3 regions of the Roseibium sp. AS2 genome follow, and region 1 is predicted to be linked to each of the others. Evidence: riboswitches for the same ligand, from Rfam matches in the RefSeq annotation. Region 1 holds a riboswitch; each other region holds the start of a gene.
What was found. A riboswitch is a leader RNA that binds a small molecule or an ion and turns the genes downstream of it on or off. The one in region 1 is predicted to bind cobalamin.

Region 1 (6,999 bases):
GGCGTCGAGCGTATAGGACAGCAGCATGGTGTCGTCGTAGGGCGTGATGTCGACGCCGTAGCGGGTCATCACCAGCCAGTCGTATTTGAGGTTCTGCGCGATCTTGAGGACCGACCGGTCCTCCAGCATTGGTTTCAGGATCTCCAGCGCGTCGCTCAACGGGATCTGGCCCGCAACGAGGCCGCCACCGCCCAGAAGGTCGCCCTCGCCGTCGACATGGCCCAGCGGCACGTAACAGGCCTTGCCGGGCTCCGTCGACAGCGACAGGCCGACCAGATCCGCCTGCATGGCGTCCAGCGAGGTCGTTTCCGTGTCGAAGGCGACATAGCCCGTCTCGAACGCCGCCGCGCACCATTCCTTCAGCCGCTCGGCACTGGTGACGGTTTCATAGGCGCTGGAATCGACCGGGATCGCCCGGATGGTCTCGGCACGGGCGTCGGCCACGCTCCGCGGCACCATCAGGCCGTCCTTGCCGGGGGCTGTGTCCGCTGCGGCATTCGGACCCGCGCCGCTGTCCGCGTGCTCCAGGATCCGGCCCTTGTGGTCCGGCACGTCCCAGCCGGGAACCTCGAAGACAGCCGGCTCGACGCTTGCGGCATCGGCGCCGGTGGCTTCGGCCACCCGCTTGGTCAGGGTGCTGAACCCCATGGTCTTGAGAAAACCGACCGCCTTGGGACCGTCGAGGTCCCGCACCGAGAGCGCCGCGGCGGGCAGTTCCACCGGCACGTCCTGCTTCAGGGTGACAAGCTGCCGCGAAATCCGGGCCTGGTCGGCGAATTCAATCAGGTTCTCGCGCCGCTTGGTCTGCTTGATGGTGCCGGCCTGCTCAAGCAGGGCCTCCAGATCGCCGAACTCGTTGATCAGGAGTGCCGCGGTTTTCAGACCGATCCCGGGCACGCCCGGCACGTTGTCGACGCTGTCGCCGGCCAGCGACTGCACCTCGATGACCTTGTCCGGGCCGACGCCGAATTTCTCGAACACCTCCGCCTCGCCGAAGATCTTGTTCTTCATGGTGTCGATCATGCCGACCTTCGGGCCGATCAGCTGCATCAGGTCCTTGTCGCCGGAGACGATGGTGACGCGTGCGCCCTGCGCCGCAGCGTCGCGCGCATAGGTCGCGATCAGGTCGTCGGCCTCGAAGCCCGCCTGCTCGATGCAATGGACGGAAAAGGCCCGGGTCGCTTCGCGGATCAGTCCGAACTGCGGCACCAGGTCCTCCGGCGGATCGGGCCTGTGGGCCTTGTATTCCGGATAGATCTCGTTTCGGAACGTCTGCGCCGAATGATCGAAGATCACGGCGAAATGGGTCGGCTCGTCGCCCTTTTCCGGGGTCAGACCCTCCTGCAGCAGCTTCCACAGCATGTTGCAGAAGCCGGAAACCGCGCCGACCGGCAGGCCGTCCGGCTTGCGCGTCAGCGGCGGCAGCGCGTGGTAGGCGCGGAAAATGAAGGTGGAACCGTCGACCAGAATGAGGTGGTCGTCGGCGGTGAGGGCGGGGGCGGTTACTTGCGTCGACATGGCGCGGATCATGCCCGCAGCCCGCTCCGGAGAAAAGTCCTAAAGTTGAGAAATCCCGAATGGCGCACGCCTATCGCGACAGCCAATCGTTTCCGGACCTGCCGGACCGCTAGAGCAAAACACCGAAATGTCGGATTTGTGCTTTCGCGGAAAAAATAAATAGGCCATTATGCCCGGGCTTGGTTTTCCGTTCGGCACAAAGTGCCGGGAAACGAACAGGGAATTCGGACACGGTGGACCCAATCAGGGCTCCGGATGCCGAAGCCGCCCCCGCGACTGTATGCGGAGAGCGCCGGCCGGACATGCCACTTGCAGGCACCTGCAGGGAAGGCCCGGTCAAGCGCAACGACCCGCGAGCCAGGAGACCTGCCAAGCATCGACTCCAACCCGGCCGTCGGGTGTGACGGCAACGAGGACAATAAAATGACGACACAGACATACAAATCAAACCTGTCTATCGCCAGGATCGTACCGCTTGCCTTCGCCGTGGTGCTGGGCGTGGCGATCATCTCGATCACGGGCCATGTACAGGCCGGTGCCCTGCATGATGCGGCACATGATGTCCGCCATGCCACCGGATTTCCGTGCCACTAAAATGCTCACGCGAATTCTCGTCAGCGGCCTGTTCGCTGGCGCTGCGGCAGGTCTGATTGCGGCCCTGCTTCAGCTTTATTTCGTGCAGCCGGTCCTGCTTCACGCGGAACTTTATGAAACCGGGGAACTGGTGCATTTCGGCGCCGCGGCGGTCAGCGCCCATCAGGACGTCGGCGGTTTCGATGCGGTCCGAGATGGCCTGAGCATCGTCTTCACCATGCTGACCTATACCGGATATGCCTTCATCCTCATCGCCGGCATGGCAATCGCGGAAATGCGCGGTGCAAGCATCACGGCGCGGACGGGACTGATCTGGGGTCTTGCCGGCTTCGTGACGTTCCATTTCGCGCCGGGCTTCACGCTTGCCCCGGAAGTGCCGGGGGTGGCGGCGGCCGATGTCGGCGCGCGCCAGATCTGGTGGTGGACCACGGTCGCCACGGCCGGAGCCGGTCTGTGGCTGATCGCCTTCGGCCGCAACTGGCTGGCCTGGGGCACGGCGGCGGTCCTGCTGCTGGTTCCCCATGTCATCGGCGCACCCGAGCCGGAGGCGTTCACAGGACCGGTGCCGACCGAGATCGGTGCCCTGTTCGCCAGCCGTGCCCTTGGCGTCGGCATGGCGGCCTGGCTGCTGCTCGGCTGTTTCACCGGCTATTTCTGGCAGCGCGAAGGCGTACGGGCAGAAGCGGCGCAGCCGGCCTGACCGCAAATGCGACTGAATACCGGTCGGGCGGGACGTCACGTTCCGCCCGTTGTCTTTTCGGCTGAACAACTGGAATTCGAATGGAACGGTCTCTTGCACTCTTCGTCATCGGTCTGATTTTCGGGGGCGGCATCGGCTTTGTCACCGCCGCCGGCTACGGCGTCACGTTCGACGGACACGATCATGGCGACCCGACCGCGCACCAGGCCCATGCGCCCGCCGCACACCGGCCTGATGGCCATTCCGGGCACGACATTTCCGGCCACACCCACGACGAGCTTGTGTCCGTGCCGGCGGGGCCCGGTGCTCCGTCCGTGAAAATAGCCGTCACGCCGGATCCGGCGAGCGGCTTCAATCTCCACATCATGACGGAAAACTTCACCTTCGCGCCCGAACACGCCAGCCAGGAGCATGTTCCCGGAGAGGGCCACGCCCATGTCTATGTCAACGGCGAGAAGGTCGCCCGGCACTATGGTCCCTGGCTGCATCTGCCGGCGCTGCCTGAAGGCGAAGTGGTGGTTGAGGTGACACTGAACACCAACGATCACAAGATGCTCGCCGTCGGCGACAAGCCGCTCAAGGCGTCCTTGAAGGTGCGTGTGCCCTAACCGGCGCCAAGTGCCGGTATCCTTGCCCTGAGACACAGGCGCAGGCGTCCGCAGGGCCGGGCATCCTCGATCCAGCCGTTTTCGGCGGCAAGCCAGGCGCGGCCGGTCGCGACGATGTCGTCGATGTCTTGGGGAAAGGACAGGCCCGCGAACACCAGGGTCGCGCGGCCCTCCCCCTGAAACGCCAGCGAGACCGGCTGCTCGCACGCACCCATGCAGTCCACCGTCCCGACATCGAAGGCACCAATGAGCGCGGCGTCCAGCAGGGCGTTCCTCAACGCCGCAAGTGCGCCTTCGGCGACCGCTTCGGTCTCCTGTTGGCAGGTCCGGCAGACAAGAATGCGGTTCATTCCGCCGCCTGCGCCTGACGTTTTTCAGTGTAAGTGCCGGTCAGGTAGGCCCATTGGGGACGCCGGAACAGAAACCAGCCGAACCCGGTCCTCTGGACGAGCCAGAGCAGGATCATAGGGCTGACGGAGGCAACGATCGTCACGATCAGGGAGACCGTTCCGATATCCAGAATGCCGAGCTTCAGCAGGACGACGCGGGCAACACCCATCGGGAAGAAGAAGGCCAGATAGATGACGATGGAATTCCGGCCGAAATTCCGCAGGAACTCGAGCCGGCCCGAAGTGACGATGAGCGCGCTCGTCAGGATGATCGCGCCGGCGCCGGCCGCACCCAGGGCAAGGGCGATGCCGGGCAGCGCCGCCCAGCCGAGAGCGACCAGGCCGCCGTTCACGAGGCTCCAGACCAGCAGACAGCCGAGGCTGACACCGATGCGCGCCCGTGCCCACGCCGCCAGCGCGAAGATCCGCGGCGCAAAGATGAAACCGGCGTAAAAGAACACGTAGCGGGACGCGAATTCGTCGACCAGCAGCCAGTCGGTGTGAATCGGGGCCAATTGCAGCAGGGCGCTGCCCGCAAGCATGAGCTGCCAGGGCACGCCCCGGTCATGGGCCAGCTTGGTGACCACGAAGAAGACCGGCAGCATGTAGATGAACCACAGCGTGCCGAAAGGCTGGATGAAGCTGAGAAGATAGAATTCCAGCGCGCCCGCGGCGCCCATCTCGGCGGCGAACACAGGGGCCTTCACGGCGAACTGGATGGTCATCCAGAGCACGTAAAAATAGGCGAAATGCGCGACCTTGCGATCGAGATAGAGCTTCCAGTCGCGGGCGATGACATTGGACAGGAACAGCCCGGAGATCAGGAAGAAGTCCGGCATGCGGAACGGTGCGGCATAGGCGACGACGGCGTTCATCCAGCCGGTTTCTCCGGCTGCGGCCTCGACACCGAGCACCGAGTGCATCATCACCACGAACAGGATGCAGATGCCCTTGGCCGTATCCACCCAGTCGACGCGCTCAGCGGTCATTGTCTGCTGCCTTTTCTGCCGGTCGGAACGGTCGCCGCGCCCCTTCTGGAAGCAGTGCTACCCTCAACTGGTAAAAATTACGCATACGTCCGATGTCACGATTTGGTGACCGGAATCGGCTGGCCCGTCAGGGTTTTGTGGTGTCCGACCCTTCGTTCCAGGGACTGATCCTTGCCTGCGTTGTGTCGCCGGACGACGGCCCGCCATTTTTTTCCGACCAGTCTTCCTGGTCCAGGTCGACGACATGGTCGTCGGGCCGGTACGCGCCGGAACCGCCATTGACGATGACCACATTCGAGCGGGAAATGATGAACCGCGCCAGCGCCTCGCGAACCGGAGGGACGAACAGCAGCAGTCCCACGGCATCGGTCACAAACCCCGGAATAAGCAGCAGAATGCTGGCGAGCACGATCATGGCCCCCTGCATGGCCTCGTTGCCGGGGGCGCGGCCGGCGTCGAGCTCCTTCTGCATGCGCGTGAGCAGAGACAGGCCCTGCTGGCGCAGCATCAGCGACCCGGCCAGCGCCGTGATCACGGTCAGCAGGATCGTCGGAAAGACCCCGATCAGGCCTCCGATCCAGATGAATACGGCGATCTCGATCAGGGGCAGAAGAAGAATGGCGGCAATGATATAAAGTCCCACGGGACCTCCATCGTCTGATAGGCTATTTTCCATAAGGTAGACATTCAGTCACAAAAATGCGAGCTGCAGTGCTCGTGAAAGACGAACTTGGCACATATTCTGTCTTGCTCTTGGGTCTGGATGCTGGTTCAAGGACCCCTAAATAAGAACCTGACAGCCACAGCGTGATGGGCAGAGCTCACCGAACCAGCAGGGGGCGGCTCGCGTACCTCAGAAGGGTAACCGGAAGTTAAAATGAACGAGATTTTTGACCCGTTGAACCTCCTCCTCATGGGACTTGCGGTTTTCATCCTGTTCAGACTGAAGTCTGTGCTGGGCAAGCGTACCGGAAACGAGCGGCCGCCTTTCGACCCTTATTCCAAGACGGAAAAACAGGATGACCACAAGTCCGCCAACGGCCAGGACAATGTGATCCCGTTGCCGAACCAGGCGGGCCAGGAAACCGAACCCGTCGAAAACGGCGGACCGGGCGGCGAAGTGGTGATCGACAATGTCGCACCGGCCGGGTCCGCGCTCAACAGCGCGCTGAAGCAGATCCTGTCCGTCGATCGCAGTTTCGAGCCGGAGCCGTTCCTGGAAGGCGCGCGCTCGGCCTACGAAATGATCGTGATGGCCTTCGCCGACGGCGACAAGAAGGCGTTGAAGAACCTGTTGTCCCCCGATGTCTACGAGGGCTTCGTTTCGGCGATCGACGAGCGCGAGAAGCGCGATGAAACGATCGAATCAACTTTTGTGGGCATCGACAAGGCGGAAATCGTCGAAGCGGCCCTCAAGGGCTCGACAGCCCAGGTCACGGTCAAGATCCACAGCCAGCTGATTTCCGCGACACGTGACAAGGCGGGCGAGATCGTCGATGGCGATCCGGCGAAAGTGACCGAAGTGGTCGACATCTGGACCTTTGCCCGGGACGCGACCTCGCGTGATCCGAACTGGAAGCTGGTCGCGACCGAATCCGCCGACTGACCAGGATGCGCGGGATGTGGCCGGGTTCCGTTTCCCGCCGTGCCGCCGTTTTAAGGTGCGCGGTCGTGGCCGCGCCGCTTTTCTTTTCAGGAGCTGCTTCCGCCATGGTGCCAGGCCCGCAGATTCCGGATCACCTTGAAGAGACAGCTTTCGCCGATCTCCCGGGTTGGATCCGGGATGATCATGCACAGGCTCTGCGCAGCTTCCTGCGTTTCTGCGAAACGCCCGGAGCCCTGGGGGGCGGCGGGGCGTTTCCGTTCCTGGCAGCCGGGGACCTCGGCAGTCTTTGCGAACAGGCCCGGGAGACCGGCCGCGACAAGCCCGAAGCGGCCCGCGAGTTCTTCGAAAGCCGCTTCACACCGTACCGGATCGTCCGGAAGGGGTTTGTCACCGGCTATTTCGAGCCGGAACTCAAGGCATCCCGTGAAAGGACGGCGGATTTTCCGGTCCCGCTTCACAGGAAGCCCGACGGGCTGGAGACCGTAACCGACGCAAACCGGCCGGCGGACTGGCCCGATCATCTCAGCCATGGTCGCCAACGGGACCGCCAAACGGGTGAGGGTCTCGCCGAGATGCCCGATCGCGGCGCCATCAT
Region 2 (6,999 bases), on a different contig from region 1:
TAGACGAAACCCCGGTCGACCAGGGACAGGGCGTTGGTGTTGAAGCTGGCCGGCACCGTGATGCCATAAGAGCCGTAGCCGTAAAGCAGCAGGGGGGCGGACCCGTCCAGCTCGGTGTCCTTGTGATAGAGGATCGACACAGGCACGGTTTCCCCGTCCGCGGCAGGGGCCATCAGGCGGCGGGTGACATAGTCCGAGACCTTGTGGCCGGACGGCACTTCCTGTTCCTTTTTCAAGACCCGTTCGCGGGTGTCGACGTTGTAGTCGTAGGTCCGAGACGGCGTCGTCATCGAGGAATAGGAAAACCGGATGGTCGAGGTGTCGAACTCGTAGCCGCCCCCCATGCCGAGGGAATAGGCTTCCTCGTCGAAGGCGATCTCGTGTTCGATATTGTCGGCCAGCCGGCGGATCACGATCCGGGGCAGGCCGTCCTCGCGCTCCAGGCGGGTCATGAAGGTCTTGTAGACACAGTGGGACAGGACCAGGCAGCCAGGCTTGTGCGGCACGAGGTCGGTCCAGTTGTCGCGTCCGGGACTGGCCTTCGGCGCGGTGACGATCTTGAAGTCTTCCGCATCGTCCGCGTTGGTGAGGATGTAGAAGGTGTCGCCGTGATCGTCGATGGAATACTCGATGCCGGTCTCGCGCGGGGCGATTTGCACCGGCTCGGCAGTCGGGTCGTTCGCGGGGATCGTCCAGACCTCGGACGTTTCATGGTCGTGAATGTCGATGACGATGGTGTCGCCGGACTGGGTCTTGCCGACCCCCATGAAGAACCCGGCGTCCTGTTCCTCGAAGACCAGCTGATCCGTGGACGGGTCGGTGCCGATCTCGTGACGGAACAGTTTCGACGGCCGGTGATTGTCATCAAGGCGGATGTAGAAAACATATCGGCTGTCGGCGGAAAAGACGCCGCCGCCGCCGGTGTCCTCGATGCGGTCGCTCAGGTCCTTGCCGGTGTCGATGTCGCGGACCTGTAGCGTATAGAATTCCGAACCCTTGTCGTCATAGGCCCAGGCGAGCAGCTTGTGATCGGGCGACTGGCCGGCGCCACCCAGCTTGAAATAGGCCTTGCCCTCGGCTTCCCTGTCGCCGTGCAGCAGGAGCGTTTCCTTGCCGCCGTCGCGGGGCGTGCGGAAGAAGATCGGTTGCTGGCCGCCGGTCTCGTATTTCAGGCCGTAGGCATAGGCGCCGTCCGGTGAGGGCACCGAACTGTCGTCTTCCTTGATGCGGCCGCGCATCTCCGCAAAGAGCTGTTCCTGCAGATCCTTCGTGTGCGCCATCCGCGCATCCTGATAGGCGTTCTCGGCATCGAGGTAGGCTTCGATGTCATCGGCCAAAGCTGCGCGGCCGTCGCGCATGACCTCCTGCCAGTTGTCGGCGCGCAGCCAGGCGTAGTCGTCCTGGCGCTCGATGCCGTGGGTCTTGAGGGTGGCGGGGCGCGCTTCGGCGCGCGGGGAAAGTGAGTTTTTTGTCATGGCTCCGCAGGTAGGAGTTTTGACCCGGGAAGGCAAGAGGACAGTGTTGCCAAGAGGACCAGGCGGACGGTACGACGGCGACATGCCTGAACGCAATCCTCGCGCATTGACAGGCACGGGGCAATTCGCCACAAAGATCGACATGGTTTCCGAATCCGGCGTCCCCGGATCGGGATTAAAAGGGAACACGGTGCGGCGTAGCCATCAGGCACCAAAACCGTGACTGCCCCCGCAACTGTGAGCGGTGAGCGAACCTGGAAACGCCACTGGGGAGACCCGGGAAGGACCAGGAAAGCGTCGACCCGCAAGTCAGGAGACCTGCCATTTCATCTTCAACTTCAACCCGGGCGGGGTGTCCCGGAGGAGCGAGTGACATGGCCTATCAGCCCGCGCTGACACAGATTGACATTCGGTTTCCTGCCGCCCCGCATCTTCGCGGAGGGCGACATGTACCGGACACACACGACATATCCTTCAATCCGATCCCTAATCGCGACGGCTGCTAGCCGTCTTGGCAATCGCGCGGCCAGGGCAATGTGCCCGAACGGCGGTGCCAACGGCCTTGCGCATTATGACAGTTGTAATGTAATAACATTACGAATCTCTGCCACGGACACCCGTGTGCCGGAGGCGCGCAGGTGCGCGGTGCCGGATATCCCGGTGCCGGGCCGTCATGGAAGAACCGGCAGGGGCACAGACTGATGACCACCGACAAACACAGGATCTTCGTGTGCACATCATGCCGTCACAAGGGCGGCGATTGCCGTCCCGGTCATGACCTCATCGCGAAACTTCAGGAAGCACTGAAGGGGGCGGCGCCTCTGGTCGCGGACGGCTTCGAAGTGTCCGGGATCGCCTGCATGGCCGGATGCTCAAGGCCCTGCACGGTGGCCTATCGGGCAAACGAGAAGGCGACCTACCTGTTCGGGGACATCGATCCCCAGACGGATATCGACGACCTCGTGGCCTTCGCCGAACAATACCGTTTCCTGGATGATGGCTGGTGCACGTCCGGGGACCGGCCCGGCAAACTGCGCCGGACCGCGCTTGCCCGCATTCCCGCGGCGATGATCGCGACGGAAACCGAGATGGCGGACCCGTCATGAGCGGCTGTCATTTGTCTGTGCGCGGTGTCAGCTGGCAACCGGGTCGGGGCGATCCGCTCCTCAACCGGGTCAGTTTCGAGCTCGAAAGGGGCGAAGTCCTGGGGATCGCCGGCGCCAACGGGGCGGGAAAATCGACCCTGTTGCGCCTGCTGTACCGGTTTCACAGGCCGGTGGAGGGGACCGTCTGTCTGGACGGACACGATATCTGGTCCTTGTCGGCGCGTGAGGCCGCGCGCAAGGTTGCTGCCGTTTTGCAGGAACAGCCCACCGACTTCGCCCTGTCGGTACGCGAAATTGTGGCCCTTGGCCGCAGACCGCACGGCGCCGGATTTTCCCGCGGCGGGCGGCGGGACGCCGACATAGTCGAGGGGGCTCTGGAGCGCATGGGCCTTGCCGATCTGGCGGGGCGGTCCATGGGGACCCTGTCCGGCGGTGAGCGGCAAAGGGTGATGGTTGCACGGGCTCTCGCACAGGAGCCGCAACTGCTCATTCTGGATGAGCCGACAAATCACCTCGACATCCGTCATCAGCTCGAAATCGTGGCCCTGCTTGCCGGTCTTGACATAACAGTCGTCACCAGCCTGCATGACCTCAATCTGGCAGCGCAGGTCTGCGACCGGATCTTGCTCCTGCACCGGGGCATTCAGGTCGCCCACGGCAGGCCGGACGAGGTCCTGACATCAGAGCATATCGAAAAGGCCTATGCGGTGAAGGTCCATCGCAGGGACTGCGATCCAGGTGGCCGGGCCCATCTGACATTTCATCTTTGAACTTTGGAGAAAACACATGAAACGACTGCTTTTGTGCCTGACTGCCGTCCTTTTTACCGGGTCTGCATACGCTGAAACAACCGTCAGAAGCTGCGATCGGGAGGTCTCGTTCGACACGCCGCCCCGTGCCGCGGTTTCAAACGACGTCAATCTGACCGAGATGATGCTCGTTCTCGGCCTGCGCGACCGCATGGTCGGCTATACCGGCATCTCGGGCTGGAAAACCCTGAATGAGGAAATGCGGTCGGGCATCGCCGAACTGCCGGAGTTGTCGGCGCGGTATCCGAGCAAGGAAGTGCTCATCGGGGCGGACGCGGATTTCTATTTCGCAGGCTGGAACTACGGCATGAAGGTCGGCGGCGAGGTGACACCGGAAACGCTGGCACCGTTCGGCATCAAGGTCTACGAACTCACCGAATCCTGCATCCATGTCGGCGGCAAACCCAAAGTCTCCATGGATGACATGTATGCGGATCTGCTCAATCTGGGGAAGATTTTCGGCGTCGAGGATACAGCCCATGATCTGGTCGCCGCCTACAAGCTCGAACTGGACCGGATCACGGCCCCGCTGCAGCATGCGGAGCCGGTGCGCGTCTTCGTCTATGACAGCGGTGAGGACAAGCCGTTCACTGCCGGACGCTATGCCATGCCGACAGCGCTCATCGAGGCTGCGGGCGGGGTCAACGTGCTGGACGGTTTCGAGAAGAGCTGGGCCAGGATCGACTGGGAGACCGTCATCGACAGCGATCCGGAAGTGGTGGTGATCGTGAACTACGGCAATGTCACCGCAGAAGAGAAGCGGGATTTCATGCGGTCAAATCCGGCGCTTGCCGGGATCGATGCGGTCAGGAACGACCGCTTCGTCACCCTTGACTATGTCGAGGCGACGCCCGGCCCGCGCAACATCGGGGCCGTCCGGAAACTTGTCGAGGCCTTTGCGGGTGAGTGAGGCCTTGCCGACGGAACGCAACGGTTCGGCACAAGGACACGACAACGGCCCGGGAGCGGAGGGGAGGCGGGGCGCGATGGCGCCCGCCGTTTCGCTCGGTCTTGTCCTGTTGGCAGCGTCCGTGATCGCCGGTGTCACGGTCGGGGCTGTGTCCGTTTCGGCCGAGACGGTTCTCGGCGTGATCGCCAACAAGCTCTGGCCCGGTCTCGTGGCCGTGGACTGGTCACCCGGCCGGGAAGCGATTGTCTGGGACGTCCGGCTGCCACGGACCCTGCTGGCCGGCCTGGTCGGGGCGGGGCTTGCCGTCGTGGGAGCAGCGCTTCAGGCGATCACGCGCAATCCGCTCGCCGATCCGCATCTGCTCGGCATTTCCTCGGGCGGTGCCGCCGGCGCAATCCTGGCGCTGCTCCACACAGGATTGTTCCTGGGATTGCTGACGGTGCCGTTGATGGCCTTCGCAGGCGCGCTTGCGGCCACACTGGCGGTCCTTAGCGTCACGCGTTTTGCCTCGGCGACCAGCGCCGACAAGCTTGTTCTGGCCGGTGTCGCGGTGTCCTTCGTCATCATGGCGTTCGCGAACGTCCTGATCTTTCTTGGCGACCCACGCGCAACCCACACGGTGGTCTTCTGGATGCTGGGCGGTCTGGGGCTGGCCCAGTGGAGCCATCTGCTCTATCCGGCCGCAGTCCTGGCCCTGGCAACCCCGTATCTCTACCTGAAAGCCGTCGATCTCAATGCCATGACCATTGGAGACGAGACCGCGGCGACACTGGGCATCGCCGTTGCCAGGTTCCGTCTGACCGTGTTTGTCGTCGGTGCGATGGTCACCGGTGTCATGGTCGCCTTTTCCGGCATTATCGGCTTTGTCGGTCTGATGATCCCGCATATCGCCAGATACCTTGTCGGTGGCAACTACGAGCGGGTGGTCGTCGTCTCGTTGCTCCTGGGCGCCATTTTCCTGATCTGGGCCGATATTCTGGCACGCACGCTGATGGCGCCGGAAGACATGCCGATCGGCATCGTCACCGGCCTGATCGGCGGGCTGTTCTTCATTGTCCTGCTGCGATCGAAGGCCGGCGGCGGCCGCTGAAGAGAATGAACACGATCACGGCCATGTTCAGGAAGTTCCAGGCGATGCCGTTGAGGAACGCGGCCTCGTAGGAGCCGGTCAGGTCGTAAATCCAGCCGGACAGCCAACCGCCGAGGGCCATGCCGAGAATGGTCGCCATGATGACCAGTCCGACCCGCTGCCCGGCTTCCCTGGCCGGCAGGTATTCGCGCACGATCACTGCATAGCTCGGCACGATACCGCCCTGGGAAAGACCGAATATCAGAGAGACCAGATAGAGGGAGGCCAGGCCGTTGAACGGGATATAGAGAAAGAGAGCGGCGCATTGCAGGACGGAGCCGATCAGCAGCGTCTTGACGCCTCCGATCTTGTCCGCGACGTAACCTGAGGCCAGCCGGCTGATCACGCCGGCGCCGGTCATGAGAGCGAGCATGTCCGCTCCCGGCGCGATGCCGAACCCGAGATCGACGCAGTAGGCGACGATATGGACCTGGGGCATGGACATGGCGACACAACAGGCAAGCCCTGCCAGCACCAGCAGCCATTGCAGGGCGGCCGGGGGAAGTCCCGAGGTTTCAGCGCCGAACGGGCGGGCACCGGCGCCTGCAGCCAGGGCGCCTTCCGGCGGCGGGCGGCGCAGGATCAGCGCCAGTGGCACCATCGTGACAAGACAGGCCACCGCGATCACGAGATAGGTCTCGCGCCAGTCGGCCGTTGCCAGGTTCCACTGGATGAAGGACGGCCAGAGCACGCCGGCGAGATAGTTGCCGCAGGCGGCGCAGCCGACCGCCAGTCCCCGGCGCTTCACGAACCAGTGGGAGATGTCGGCGATCAGCGGACCGAAGGTCGCCGCCGTGCCGAGACCGACCAGCACGCCCTGGGCGAGCGAGAACATCCAGACATCGCCCGACAGGGCGGCGAGCGCGAAGCCTGCGCTCAGGGCGAAGGCCGATCCGATGACCGGCGGGACGATGCCGAACCGGTCGACGAAGCGCCCGAGCAGATAGTTTCCGGCGGCAAATCCGAGCATGGTGGCGGTGTAGGGCAGAGAGGCGTCCGCCCGGTCGATGCCGAAATCCGCCTGCACCGCCGGCAACACCACGACGACCGCCCACATGCCCGCGCCGCCGATGGTGCTCAGCAGAATGCAGACAGCCAGGCGGAACCAGGCATAGGGGCCGTCCTGGATGTATGGATCGGGCGCGGCGGCGATGGACATCGGTCTGCTTCCGGGGAATGACGATCTGTCCTGCCTAACAGCTCCCGCCGGCCCGAACCAACAAATATCCTTGAAGCTATTGAACAGTTTTGGGAATGAATGACCTCGGCACCGCCCGGAATGGGGTGCCCGCGCCGGCGGGCAGGCCGGGCGGGCCGAATGGTCGGAATGCTCGGAACGGATCAGGCGGCGGTTGCGGCGAGCCCTTTCAGGGTGTCGGTCACGAAGGCACTCAAAGATCGGGTCGGGTGGCCGATCACCTCCTCAAGGTCGGAGGAATTCGTTTCGAGTTCGCCCTGCGCCGCGCCCCTGTCGGCATCGGCAACCACCCTGGCGAAGCCTTCTGGAAGTCCGGCCTGCTGAAGAACATCCGCATAGGCCGTTTCCGGCAGATTTGTGAAGGGTATGTCC
Region 3 (6,999 bases), on a different contig from region 1:
CGAGACAACGCTTGAACTTTGGGCGTATGGACTTGCCCGGAAAAAAGGGGAGGGCCTTTCTAATCGCGCTGGAGGCGACAGGAGGACTCTATGGGCAAACGTGAGAGATGGACACTCACCGACGTGTTCAAGCAGGAAGCAGTTCGGCTGACAGAAACCAGTGGGCGCATGATCGCCCAGGTTGCCGAAGAATTGGGACTTGGGCTTTCGGCCCTGACACGCTGGACGTGGCGGTACTGGGAAATCGGTCTGCTGGCCGGCCCTATTCTCTGATTGCCGCGGTCCGGCGGTGCGCCGGTCAGCGGCAGGTCTCGTTCGGAATCGTGAGTCGTCAATTCGCAGTCATCCTCGAGAACCCTTATGAACGGGATCTCCGTATTCAGGAAAACCTTCCTGCCACTGATATTGACGATTTCGGATGGTCTGGTACCGAACTCGGCGCGGATCCACACGATCGCCCTTGCTTCCGCGTTCAAGTCATCGAACTCCCCTTGGAGCCAGTATCTCGTTCTGGACATGGTCCGCGGTGAAAGTCGGCCGTTTGCTATCCCTGGCTCCAGCAAACCTGAGATCCGCGAAGATAGGTTCCAGTTTCAACTGGTACTTCAGATCGATATCCTTCAGCATCTTGGCGAGAAAGCCGATGCTCTTGTTCGCTGTCGCCAGGTTCAGATCGTTTTTCAGAACATGATCTTCTCACCAGTCCCGGTATCTGTTGGCATCCGTCCGGGTCACCTGCTCAAGCGATTTGTCCCCGATCAACTCGATGAAATACTGAATGGCGCGCTTTCTTGGATTCCGCCATTTCCGCATCTGGTTGTCCGACTTCTTTTTCTTGATCAGAGACGCTTTGTGGACTCCTTCATACTCGGTCATCAGCGTGGACAGTCGGAGCGCTGACCGGTCCTCGCCGCCCATGACAGAGGACACTTCCTGACTATCGTCGGCGCCGCGCCGTGAAACCAGGAGGTCAATACGTTTCATGATTTCATCGATGGGCCCGGCGGCGATCTCCGCATTGGTGAGATAAGGCAGCTGGAGAGCCCGGGCACGTTTCTGGGCAGCGTCGAATCGTTCTTTCGCGTCGTCGGCCCGGCCTTGCTCCTGAAGCTTCCAGTCCTGAACTCAGTTCCAGGATGGCCTCTTTTGCGCGCAACGCTCCGGGGTCGTGCGCAACGAGAATGCCTGTCGAGAGCCGATCTCTTTTTTCGAAGTGTGCATACGCCTTCTGGACCCGTTTTCTGAGGTACCAGACACCGTCCCTGTTATGTGGTTTCGGCGATCGTGCCTGTCCCGAATCCGCCCGCTTTGTGTAGCAGTTTTGGCGGATTTCTTACGCGGAATTCAAGCGCTGCTGTGGCGCTAGGCAGATTTTTGCGGTTATTAAGGTGGGTGGTGATGGCTCCCCAGGCCGGACTCGAACCAGCGACCCAGCGATTAACAGTCGCTTGCTCTACCAACTGAGCTACTGGGGATCACCACGTACGGGGCCTGCGATTTGCCGCTCCGTCGATGGAGAAGCGTATATCAAAGGCGTGATCCGTTTGCCAAGCCCCAGATCAGGTTTTTTTCATCAAGCCGTCATTTTTTTATTGCGAGTGTGGAAAACCGAATATTTTTCAGGCGCCTAGGTGCGCGGACCAGGGTGCAAAACCGGTTGGTTCGACCCTTCGGGCAAAGCGGAGCGGGATGTGTCTGCCGGTCACATGAAACGGGAAAAGGCGGCATCTGGAGGCGCGGCTGGTCACGAAATGGCAGACGCGAATGTTTTCGTGACGCTTGTGCCCGGCCCCAGATCCGTTTAGGAAGATTCCGACGGTTCCGGACAGGGCCTGAGCTTCCGTGTTCTTCAGAACGTGGTGGTCTGGCGCGTTGTCCGGATGAAACGGGAATCCGGTGCGGGCATGACATGCCCTGAGCCGGAGCTGCCCCCGCAACTGTGAGCGGTGAGCGGCTGCACGAAAACCACTGGTCTGCGGGCCGGGAAGGGGTGCAGCGCGCGTTGAGCCGCAAGCCAGGAGACCGGCCGTCGAACACGCAACCTCTAACGCTGTCGGGCGGACGGCCGGGAAACGGAATTGACGGATAACAGCGGCCCCAGGGCCATCCTCGTGACTGGCGGCGCCCGGTCCGGCAAGAGCCGGTTCGCGGAAAAGCTCGCCGAAGACAGCGGTCTTCAGAAGGTTTATCTTGCCACCGGCGCAGCGCACGACGGTGAGATGAGTGAGCGCATCGCACTTCACCGGAACCGCCGCGACGGTTCCTGGCAAACAGTCGAGGAGCCGCTGGACCTGTGCGCGGCACTCCGGCGCGAATGCAGCCCGGGCCGGGTGGTACTCGTCGACTGCCTGACCCTGTGGCTCTCCAATCTCCTGTTCGCCGACAAGGACATCGCCGCCGAGACCAACGGTCTTTGCCATGCACTGTCTGCACTTCCAGGTTCCTGCATCTTTGTTTCCAACGAGGTCGGCATGGGCATCGTGCCGGAGAATCGCCTGTCCAGGACGTTCCGAGATGCGCAAGGCCGGCTCAATCAGGATATGGCGCAGGCTTGCGGCAAGGTCGTCTTCGTGGCCGCCGGTCTGCCGTTCCTTCTGAAACCCAGTTCACAAGCGGAAATCAGATTATGACAAATGCGTCCTCGCAGCCGGGGCAGAAAATCCCGGCAACGATCGTCACCGGGTTTCTCGGTGCCGGAAAAACCACGCTGATCCGCAACCTGCTCACCAACGCCAACGGCAAGCGGATTGCGCTGATCGTCAATGAGTTCGGCGACATGGGCTTCGACGGTTCGTTGATGAACGGATGTGCGGATCCCGATTGTGCCGCCGAGGAAGTGGTCGAACTGACCAATGGCTGCATCTGCTGCACGGTCGCCGAGGATTTCCTGCCGACCATGGAAATGCTGCTGGCCCGCGACACGCCACCGGAGCACATCGTCATCGAGACGTCCGGCCTGGCGCTGCCGCAACCGCTGGTGCGCGCCTTTTCCTGGCCGAGCGTCAAGCAGAGAGTGACCGTGGACGGCGTGGTCACGGTCCTGGACGCGGCTGCGCTGGCCGAGGGCCGGATCGCGCTCGACGAGGAAGCGCTTGCCGCCCAGCGCGCTGCCGACGAGGCGCTCGATCATGACAGCCCGGTCGAGGAGCTGTTTGAAGATCAGCTCCGCTGTGCGGATCTGGTTGTTCTGAACAAGGCCGATCTGGTTTCCGCCGATGCCCTGCAAAAGGTCCAGGACCGTATCAAGGCCGATGTCCGCCCGGCGGTCCACATCGTCTCGTCCGAAAAGGGCACCTTGCCCATTGAGGTTCTGCTTGGCCGGGGCTCGGCCGCAGAGGACGACATGGCGGCCCGGCACGAGCATCATCACCACGACGATGCCCATGACCATGATGACCATGATCACCACGACCACGACGACCATCACCATGACCATCATCATCATGACGATTTCGAAAGCCATGTGCTTGAGGTCGGGGCCTTCGGCAGCCTTAAGGAAGCCGAAGCGAAGGTGTTCGAGGCGATGGCGCTGAAGGGTGTGCTCAGGATCAAGGGGTCTGTGCGGATCACGGGCAAGGCGGCACCGGCCATGGTGCAGGCGGTCGGTCCGCGCGTCGAGACCTGGTTCGCCGCCGGGGCGGAGAGCGCCGGCAAGCTGGTGGTCATCGGCCTGAAGGGGCTGGACCTTGCCGCCGTCAGCCCCGTGCTCGGGTCTGTGTCCGAGGCCGCCTGACGGCCGGTTTTCAGGCAGGTTTCATTCGGGTCAGACCAAGGCGGCACCAATAAAAAATGCACATACTCGCCACCCAGACACGGCGGATCGACGACGGGGGAGACGCGGTCGATCTCGGCCAGACCCCTGCCGACATCCTGTTCCTGTCCGCCGCCGACACCGAACTGGGCAGCTTTGCCGCCGCCCGCAAGATCCTCGGCGACCAGGCCGCCAGCCTGCGGCTGGCCAATCTGATGGCTCTGGCGCATCCCTATTCAGTTGATCTTTATGTTGAAAAAACGGTGCGCGGCTCAAAGCTGGTGATCCTGCGCATCCTGGGCGGCGTCGAATACTGGCGCTACGGACTGGAGCGGATCGAAGAAGAAATCCGCGCCACCGGCATCGGCCTGATCGTGATCCCGGGCGACGACAAGTGGGACGAGGACCTGACGTCGCGCTCGACATATCCGGCGCAAGAGGTGCATCGCTTCTGGCGCTATTGCGTCGAGGGCGGATCGGAGAACTACGCCAACGCACTGCGCTACGCCGCGTTCCTGTCGGGACAGGCGGAGGAGCCGGCCCATCCCGTGCCGCTGCCGCGCGCCGGTATCCATTTGCCCGGCCATACGGCGCCGGATCTATCCGCCCTGAAGGCCACCTGGCAGGATCCGTCTCGGCCGGTGGCGGCGATCACCTTTTACCGGGCGCTGGTCCAGGGCGCGCAGACTGCGCCGGTCGATGCCTTGGTCGAGGCGCTCGGCGAGGCCGGCGTCAATGCGCTGCCGGTGTTCGTTTCCAGTCTCAAGGAAGCTGAATCGGTTGCCGTGCTCGACAGTCTGTTCGAGGCCGCAGGGCCGGATGTCGTTCTGAATGGCACGGCCTTCGCGGTGTCGAAGGCCGGGGCGCCACACCAGCCGACGCCGCTCGACCGTCCGGGCAGGCCGGTTCTGCAAGTGGTGTTCTCGTCGTCTTCCAGGGAAGGCTGGGAGGACAGTGATCAGGGCCTGTCGGTCCGGGATCTGGCCATGCATGTGGTGCTGCCGGAGATCGACGGCCGGATCCTGACCCGGGCCGTCTCCTTCAAGGAAGAGGGCGTTTATGACGAGGTGACGCAGTCCACGCCTGTCGCCTTCACGCCGGTTCCCGACCGGATCCGCTTCGTGGCCGATCTGGTGTCCGGGTGGGCGAGGCTGGGCCGAAAACCGGCCGCTGAAAAGAAAAGCGCTCTGATTCTTGCCAACTATCCGAACCGGGACGGGCGCCTTGCCAACGGGGTCGGCCTCGATACGCCGGCGTCCTGCGTCACCGTGCTGAAGGCGATGGCGCGGGCAGGCTATGACGTCTCGGGCGCGCCGGAAACCTCCGCCGCGCTGATGGAGACGCTGACTGGCGGCGTGACCAATGCTCTGGAGGACCGCGCCACGCGTGCAGGCTATCAGTCGCTTTCGCTGATGGATTACCGGCGCGCGTTTGCGGCCTTGCCGGAACCCGTGCGCCTTTCGGTCATCGAACGGTGGGGCCAACCGGAAGACGATCCGCATGTTGTTGACGGCGTGTTCCGTCTGGCCCTGCACCGGTTCGGCAACCAGATGGTCGGGATCCAGCCGGCACGCGGCTACAATATCGATCCGAAAGAAACCTACCACGACCCGGCCCTGGTGCCGCCGCACCACTATTTCGCCTTCTACGTCTGGCTCCGCGATGCATTCGGTGTGGATGCGGTCATTCACCTGGGCAAGCATGGCAATCTGGAATGGCTGCCGGGCAAGGCGCTGGCCCTGTCAGAGACCTGTTTCCCGGAAGCCGTGCTTGGTCCGGTGCCCAACATCTATCCGTTCATCGTCAATGATCCCGGAGAAGGTGCGCAGGCCAAGCGGCGCACATCTGCCGTGATTGTCGATCACCTCACGCCGCCGCTGACCCGTGCGGAAAGCCACGGTGTCGCCGAGGAACTCGAAACGCTGCTCGACGAATATTACCTCGCCAGCGGCGTCGACCCGCGCCGTCTCAAGGCACTGACCCGGGATATCCTCGACGCGGCCGTGCGCCACGGGCTCGACAGAGACATCGGTCTCAGTGACGACATGGACGCGGAAACCCGCCTGGCGCGGCTGGATGCCCATCTGTGCGATCTGAAGGAACTGCAGATCCGGGACGGGCTGCACATCCTCGGCGAAAGTCCGCAAGGGGACCTTCAGAGCGACCTTCTGGCCGCGCTCGCGCGGTTGCCGCGCGGCAACCTGCCGGGGGAGCAGAGCCTCCAGCGGGCCATTGCCGCCGACCTCGGTTTTTCCGGGTTCGATCCGCTCGACTGCGATTTCGCCGCGGCCTGGTCCGGCAGCAAACCGGACATCCTGAAGACCGTGACCGCGGCGCCCTGGCGGTCGAACGGGGACACGGTGGAGCGCATCGAACTCTTCGCCCGCGCCTTGATCGCGGGCGATACCGCCCCGCCGGAAGACTGGCAGGCGGTTCGGGCTGTTCTTGAGAATGTTTTCACCCGCCTCGCACCCTCTGTGGCCGCCTCCGGCCCCGCCGAGACCACCGCCGTTCTGAACGCGCTCAACGGCCGGTTCGTCGCGCCCGGTCCTTCCGGTGCCCCTTCGCGCGGCCGTCCCGACGTTCTGCCGACCGGCCGGAATTTCTATTCGGTGGATGTGCGCGCCGTTCCGACCGAAACAGCCTGGCGGCTCGGCCGGCAGTCCGCCTCACTGGTGGCGGAGCGGTATTTCCAGGAAGAGGGCGAATGGCCGAAGGCGCTGGTGCTGACCTGCTGGGGCACGGCCAACATGCGCACCGGCGGCGACGACATAGCCCAGGCGCTCGCGCTGATCGGCGCGGCACCGGTCTGGGAGGCCGGATCGGGCCGGGTGACCGGATTTGACGTGCTGAAACTTTCCGAACTCGGCCGTCCGCGCATCGATGTGACACTGCGCGTGTCGGGCTTTTTCCGCGATGCCTTTCCACATCAGATGGATCTCTTTGACAGCGCCGTTCGCGCCGTCGGTGCTCTGGAGGAACCGGAAGACGCCAATCCGGTTGCCGCGCGTATGCGGTCGGATGCACAACGGTTGCGCGGCGGTGGCATGGACGCGGATGAGGCCGTCCGGCAGGCCGGTTTCCGCGTGTTCGGATCGAAACCGGGTGCATATGGTGCCGGACTGCAGGCGCTGATCGACGAGGGAATCTGGGCGGAACGCGGCGATTTTGCAGAGGCTTTTCTCACCTGGGGCGGCTATGCCTACGGCGGCGGGGCCATAGGTGAGGGCGCCCGCACATCTCTTGAA

Region 2: another riboswitch for cobalamin. It lies ahead of WNZ15_RS07320 (DUF1636 domain-containing protein); the one in region 1 lies ahead of WNZ15_RS12345 (CbtB domain-containing protein).
Region 3: another riboswitch for cobalamin. It lies ahead of cobU (bifunctional adenosylcobinamide kinase/adenosylcobinamide-phosphate guanylyltransferase); the one in region 1 lies ahead of WNZ15_RS12345 (CbtB domain-containing protein).

The regions. Positions count from the first base shown of each region.
Region 1 is NZ_JBBMQN010000004.1:80,034-87,032, reverse strand. Features, by position in the region: gene polA (DNA polymerase I) at 1-1,530, opposite strand, end outside; cobalamin riboswitch at 1,682-1,907, shown strand; gene WNZ15_RS12345 (CbtB domain-containing protein) at 1,942-2,112, shown strand; gene WNZ15_RS12340 (CbtA family protein) at 2,114-2,812, shown strand; gene WNZ15_RS12335 (hypothetical protein) at 2,893-3,420, shown strand; gene WNZ15_RS12330 (DUF1636 family protein) at 3,417-3,770, opposite strand; gene WNZ15_RS12325 (acyltransferase family protein) at 3,767-4,798, opposite strand; gene WNZ15_RS12320 (FxsA family protein) at 4,926-5,441, opposite strand; gene WNZ15_RS12315 (Tim44/TimA family putative adaptor protein) at 5,676-6,404, shown strand; gene WNZ15_RS12310 (MltA domain-containing protein) at 6,509-6,999, shown strand, end outside.
Region 2 is NZ_JBBMQN010000002.1:502,951-509,949, forward strand. Features, by position in the region: gene WNZ15_RS07315 (S9 family peptidase) at 1-1,475, opposite strand, end outside; cobalamin riboswitch at 1,602-1,816, shown strand; gene WNZ15_RS07320 (DUF1636 domain-containing protein) at 2,177-2,581, shown strand; gene WNZ15_RS07325 (ABC transporter ATP-binding protein) at 2,578-3,351, shown strand; gene WNZ15_RS07330 (ABC transporter substrate-binding protein) at 3,368-4,300, shown strand; gene WNZ15_RS07335 (iron ABC transporter permease) at 4,377-5,390, shown strand; gene WNZ15_RS07340 (MFS transporter) at 5,350-6,588, opposite strand; gene WNZ15_RS07345 (SDR family oxidoreductase) at 6,771-6,999, opposite strand, start outside.
Region 3 is NZ_JBBMQN010000007.1:197,795-204,793, reverse strand. Features, by position in the region: partial or broken gene WNZ15_RS20440 (transposase) at 91-261, shown strand; gene WNZ15_RS20435 (hypothetical protein) at 361-900, shown strand; tRNA gene WNZ15_RS20430 (tRNA-Asn) at 1,400-1,475, opposite strand; cobalamin riboswitch at 1,844-2,046, shown strand; gene cobU (bifunctional adenosylcobinamide kinase/adenosylcobinamide-phosphate guanylyltransferase) at 2,079-2,630, shown strand; gene cobW (cobalamin biosynthesis protein CobW) at 2,627-3,733, shown strand; gene cobN (cobaltochelatase subunit CobN) at 3,790-6,999, shown strand, end outside.